2 regions of the Cellulophaga sp. HaHaR_3_176 genome follow, and region 2 is predicted to be linked to the other one. Evidence: riboswitches for the same ligand, from Rfam matches in the RefSeq annotation. Region 2 holds a riboswitch; the other holds the start of a gene.
What was found. A riboswitch is a leader RNA that binds a small molecule or an ion and turns the genes downstream of it on or off. The one in region 2 is predicted to bind S-adenosylmethionine.
Positions count from the first base shown of each region.

Region 1: linked by a shared signal. The riboswitch ahead of H0I23_RS05990 (Na+/H+ antiporter NhaC family protein) and the one ahead of H0I23_RS00410 (O-acetylhomoserine aminocarboxypropyltransferase/cysteine synthase family protein) in region 2 are both predicted to bind S-adenosylmethionine.

Region 1 covers NZ_CP058990.1:1,405,824-1,409,040, reverse strand. Annotated here, with positions in the region: gene H0I23_RS05995 (sugar phosphate isomerase/epimerase) at 1-355, opposite strand, end outside; gene H0I23_RS05990 (Na+/H+ antiporter NhaC family protein) at 490-1,791, opposite strand; SAM-I-IV-variant riboswitch at 1,839-1,937, opposite strand; gene H0I23_RS05985 (tetratricopeptide repeat protein) at 2,233-3,217, opposite strand, start outside.
Region 2 covers NZ_CP058990.1:92,998-96,214, forward strand. Annotated here, with positions in the region: gene metK (methionine adenosyltransferase) at 57-1,313, shown strand; SAM riboswitch class I at 1,468-1,594, shown strand; gene H0I23_RS00410 (O-acetylhomoserine aminocarboxypropyltransferase/cysteine synthase family protein) at 1,731-3,005, shown strand; gene thrA (bifunctional aspartate kinase/homoserine dehydrogenase I) at 3,076-3,217, shown strand, end outside.

The DNA.
Region 1 (3,217 bases), 1.3 Mb from region 2:
CACTACTTATATCCCAAACATTAGTAGACATCATATTTGAACTAAGACCATGCTTTTTCATAGCTTTTACAGCCTTAGGCAAATCACTTGCCACATTTTCAGGTAGTACATGACCTTTTTTACGCACGGTTAAATCTAAACCATCAAACCCCATTTCAGCTGCCGCTGCTGACATATCTTCATAATTTAAAAACTGTAAATGCTTTGAAAACAGATGCACCTCTAGGTCAATTGGAGATGTTGATACAGTTGGTTGAGCAGCATTATTAAAAGATAATAATGGTATACTTGCTAAGCCTGCAGCCGAAAGTTTGGTGAATTTTCTTCTTGAATAAATAGTTGGTTTTTTACTCATTTTATAGTCTAGTTAAAAATCTGGTTTTCATATATGCTATGAAGATAATAGATTTTATCTAATCTTAACTACTAGAATATAACTAGCTATAATTGTAGTACTTGAGTGTGTAATTTTATCTAAAACAAACCTTTTTATCGTGTTTTTAAAGGTTTAAGACTTATAAATACGATGGTGTAAATGAACAGTAATAATAAATACCAGGTATTAGATACCAAGTCGAAATAATCAATTTTACCTTTAGAGAAACTTAAAATCATTAATACTTGCGCACCATATGGTAATAAACCTTGAATAATACAGGCAAAAATATCTAAAATAGAAGCTGTTTTTTTATTATCTAGTTCGTATTCATCATTTATAGTTTTTGCAATAGGGCCAGCAATTATAATAGATACAGTATTGTTTGCAATAGCCATATTAATAGTACCAACTAAGCTTGCGATACCTAATTGTGCTGTTTTTTGGTTTTTGATTAACTTTTTAATTTTAACCAGTATAAAATCAATTCCTCCATTTTTTTCAACTAATGCAGCTAAACCTCCTGTAAGTAAGGATAGTAGGAATATTTCAGTCATATTTGTAAAGCCTAAATAAGATATTTTAGTAGCTTCTATCAATGTAAAATCACCATATATAATTCCTAATAAACCTGCAAAAATAGTCCCTAAAAGCAAGGTTGCAAATACATTCACACCAACTATAGAAAGAATGATAACCAATAAATAAGGTATAATTTTAATTACAGAATATGTATATATAACAACTTCTGTTTCAGAAGATTTAAGGCCTAGACCTTGAAAAATTAAAATAGCAATCGTAAATAAGGCTGCTGGTATAGCGATTTTAATATTTTGTTTGAACTTATCACTCATCTTACAACCTAAAGATTGAGTTGCGGCTATAGTTGTGTCTGAAATAACTGATAAGTTATCTCCAAACATACTACCACCTAATAATGCGCCACATAAAATAGCTAAATCAGCACTACTTTTATCAGCAAAACCAACCACTATTGGCGCCAATGCAACTATTGCACCTACAGATGTTCCAGTAGAAACGGATAAGAAACCTGCTATAATAAAAATGCCTACATAAATATATTGAATCGCAATATAATCTAAACCAAGATTTACAATGGCATCTACACTACCTGTTTCATTAGTAATTGCAGCAAATGCACCTGCTAATAAGTAGATAAGGCACATGGTTAATATTTTATCATCACCACAACCTTTTAGCAATGTGTTAATTTTTGATTTTATAGTTTGCTTGAACATTATAAAAGCAACTATAATACCGACAATAACAGCAATAGGAGCAGGTAAGGCATAAAAATCATTTTGGTAAATACCAACGCCTAAAAACGTAAAAACAAATACAAATAGGGGGATTAGTGCTGAAAATTTAGGAATACGTTCTTTTTTATTTGACATACTACTTTATACTTTAAAAAAGAAATAGCTGCAAACAAATAGAAGTATGAATTAACATTTGTTCCAATTAATTGGCTTATCTATTTAGCACCTTGCTCGTTATTGCAGGTTGCTATCTCTTTTTTTTGAGATTCTTGATACTAATTTTAAGGCGGTAAAATTAAGATATAAAAAGATTAATTATTCTTAAAATAAGTTAATTCTTAAAATTATAATTATTCGCTAAACCAATCTTTTCAATTCATAGATAATTATGGACTTGGTTTATTTTCCTTCAGATAATATCATAGTAACAAATTTTTCTAATGATGTAAATATGGTGCCTATTTATACTGTTATTGTTGTGTAGAGTATGTACTTTGATTTAAAATATGAATTACCTTAAGCTATAAGTTTTCTAAAATACATCTGTATGAGTGCAGAAATTTTTATGCAAATGTGTCATACTTTGTTAGACATAGGTACCGTAAAATATATGGTTGTACCAACATTTTCCTCACTAGTTACCCATAATTCACCACCATTTCCTTCTGCCATTTCTTTACATAAAAAAAGACCAAGACCTGTCCCTTTTTCATTATCAGTCCCAAAAGAAGATTTCATATGAGCACTTTTAAAAAGCATTTGTAGTTTTTCAGGAGACATACCAATTCCATTATCGGCAATAGCAATTTCAAGAAAATTATTTTTAATTGAAGCATTAATAGTTATAATACCGTTTGTATTTGTAAATTTAATAGCATTACTTATAAGGTTTCTAAGAATTATTGTCAAGTGATTTTTATCACTAAAACAATTAGTATTAGGTACTAGATTATTAATACTAATCAGCTTTTTTTCTGCTAATGGAGATAAAACCTTGATTGTGTTTTCTAAAACACTATTTATTTCTAATTGTCGCTGTTCTACAACAATACCATTCATTTGTGTTTTAGCCCATTCTAAAAGATTGTTCAGCATTACTGAAATACCTTGTATGTTTTTTAAAGCTTTAGGCAGTAAAATGTTATAATCTTCCTTGGTCATTGATCCTGTCAAGGAAAGTTCTAAAAGTGCATAAAAAGAATTGATAGGCCCTTTGAGGTCATGTGCTATAATTGAAAATAATTTGTCTTTAGTTTCGTTCGCTTCACTGAGTTCTGCCTCATGTTGCAATAATATGTTTTGTTTTTCCTCTAACTCTTCTGTATGTTTTAGCTGAAGTTTATTTGTTCTGTAAATTTGAATTAGAAATAAAGAAACTATCAAAAGAGCAGCTATGGCTAAATATACATAACTCTTTTGCTTCGCAATAACTTTACTTTGATCATCTATAAGTTGTTTTTTTTGATTTTCAAATTTCATTTTACTAAGAGCAACTCCAAGTCCTTTTTTAAATTTTTCGTCAGCTTCTTTCTCATAAAGTAGTCTATACTCATTCATGTAA
Region 2 (3,217 bases):
GCTATCTTCTTTTTCAGTGTTTTTAGTCAGGTCTTCCTAAAAGATAAAACCATATAATGGCTTATTTATTTACATCAGAATCTGTTAGTGAAGGACACCCAGATAAAGTAGCAGACCAAATTAGTGATGCACTTTTAGATAATTTTTTAGCTTTTGATCCAGAAAGTAAAGTAGCATGCGAAACATTAGTGACTACAGGTCAGGTTGTTTTAGCGGGTGAAGTTAAGAGTGATACCTATTTAGACGTTCAGCAAATTGCTAGAGACGTTATCAATAAAATCGGATATACAAAAGGCGAATATCAATTTAGTGGAGACTCTTGTGGTGTTATTTCTTTAATACATGAGCAATCTAAAGATATTAGCCAAGGTGTAGATCGTGGTTCTAAAGAAGAGCAAGGAGCTGGTGATCAAGGTATGATGTTTGGTTATGCAACCAAAGAAACAGAGAACTACATGCCTTTGGCTTTAGATATTTCACACAAAATATTACAAGCATTAGCTGATTTAAGAAGAGAAAATTCAGAAATAAGTTATTTAAGGCCAGATGCAAAAGCACAAGTAACTATTGAGTATGATGATAACAATGTTCCGCAGCGTATTGATACGATTGTAGTTTCTACACAGCATGATGCTTTTGATGCTAACGATGAAAAAATGTTAGCTAAGATAAAAACAGATATAATTTCAATTTTAATACCGAGAGTTAAAGCACAATTACCAGAAGGTATTCAGGTTTTGTTTGATGATGCTATTACGTACCATATAAACCCAACAGGTAAGTTTGTAATTGGTGGCCCTCATGGCGATACAGGTTTAACTGGTCGTAAGATTATTGTTGATACTTACGGTGGCAAAGGTGCACATGGTGGTGGAGCATTTAGTGGTAAAGATCCAAGTAAAGTAGATAGAAGTGCAGCTTACGCAGCCCGACATGCAGCTAAAAATTTAGTGGCAGCTGGTATAGCAGATGAAATATTAGTACAGGTAAGTTATGCAATTGGCGTAGTAGAACCAACATCTATTTATGTAGATACTTATGGCACTGCAAAAGTAAATTTGAATGATGGTCAGATTGCAAGAAAAGTGGCTGAATTATTTGATATGCGTCCGTTTGCTATAGAAGAACGTTTAAAATTACGTAATCCTATTTATTTAGAAACAGCAGCTTACGGCCATATGGGTAAAGAGCCTATTACAGTAACTAAAACTTTCGAATCTCCTTACAACGGTAAAGTAGAAAAAGAAGTTGAGTTGTTTACATGGGAAAAATTAGATACAATTGAGGCTATAAAATCAGCATTCAACATATAAATTATTCAAAAAAGTTTCCTCTATTTTTTTGCTAAAAATCAGTAGAGGAAATTTTTTAACAATTAGAAGTGAATTTAAAAATATTAGTTAATTATTAGGAATTTTAAAAGTTCCATAGTTAATTTGCAGCTTACAAGTTCAAACACGTATTGAATAGTTATCAAGAAAGGTGGAGGGAATAGACCCTTTGAAACCTTAGCAACCCTTTGTTCTCATTTATGAAACAATGAAGGTGCTAAATTCTACCAAATGTGCTACACGGCATTGGCGGCAGATAACAAATAAATCAATTGCTTTTCTAGAGCATTTGAATATTTCTTCTTAATAACTTTTTGATTTTCACTTAACTCAGACAGTGGTCTGATTAATAAGTTTGACTTTTTATATTATTAATTAATTTAGAAAAACAAAAAAATCATGAGTGATCACAAATTAGCAACAAACGCATTACATGCAGGACATGACACAACACAAACTGCAGGTACAAGAGCAGTTCCAATCTACCAAACATCATCATATGTTTTTAGAGACACGGACCATGCCGCAAAATTATTCTCTTTAGGAGAGTTAGGGTTTATTTACACACGTTTAAATAACCCAACAAACGAAATTTTACAAAATAGATTAGCTGCTGTTGAGGGTGGTGTAGGTGCGGTAGTTTTTGCATCTGGTACTTCAGCAATAGCTACAGGTTTGCTAACGCTTTTAAAAGCAGGAGATCATATTGTTGCTTCAAGTAGTTTGTATGGTGGTACTTTTAATTTATTGAATGTTACTTTACCAAGATTAGGAATTACAACAACCTTTGTTGATGCATCAAACCCCGAAGATTTTGGTAAAGCAGTACAAGATAATACAAGAGCCTTTTTTGTAGAATCTCTTGGAAATCCAAAATTAGATGTGTTAGATTTAAAAGCGATTTCAAAAGAAGCTAAAGCAGCAGAAGTTCCTTTTATTGTTGATAATACAGTAGCATCACCTGTTTTATTAAATCCAATTGAGCATGGAGCAAATTTAGTTATTCATTCACTTACAAAATATATTGGTGGTCAAGGAACTTCACTTGGTGGGGCAATAATTGATGCAGGTACTTTTGATTGGACAAATGGTAAATTCCCTGAGTTTACAGAACCTTCAGCGGGTTACCATGGTTTAGTATATAGCGAAGCGTTGGGTGCTGCAGCATTTACATTTAAATTGATTTTAGAAGGTTTACGTGATTTTGGTGGTGCTTTAAGTCCATTTAATGCATTTCAAATTATTCAAGGTTTAGAAACTCTGCCTGTTCGTATAAAGCAACATAGTGCCAATGCTTTAGAATTAGCGACTTGGTTAGAGAGTAGAGAAGAAGTAGCTTGGGTAAATTATCCAGGTTTAAAAAGTAGTAAATATTACGATTTAGCAAAAGAATACTTGCCAAAAGGTCAAAGTGGTTTAGTTACTTTCGGAATAAAAGGTGGTTTTGAAGCTGCTCAAAAAGTAACAGATGCAGCCAAAATATTCTCATTGCTAGCTAATATTGGCGATACAAAATCTTTAATTATTCACCCAGCAAGTACAACACATCAACAATTAACAGCTGAACAACAAGATGCTGCAGGTGTACCACAAGACTTAGTTCGTTTGTCTGTTGGTTTAGAAGATATTGAAGATTTAAAAGCAGATTTGACTCAGGCTTTTGCATCACTTTAAAATATTTTAGTTTATAACTATTAGTGCCTGCTAATTTTTTTAAAGACTTAGTAGGTTTAAATAAAATACTATGTTACATCATTTAAAAATAAATAACTATACCAATTACGGCGGTGTATCTCAAGACATTCAATTGTCTTACCAAGTATTTGGGCCAGAGTTGCACACAGCACCAATAGTGTTGGTAAATCATGCACTTACAGGAAGTTCGG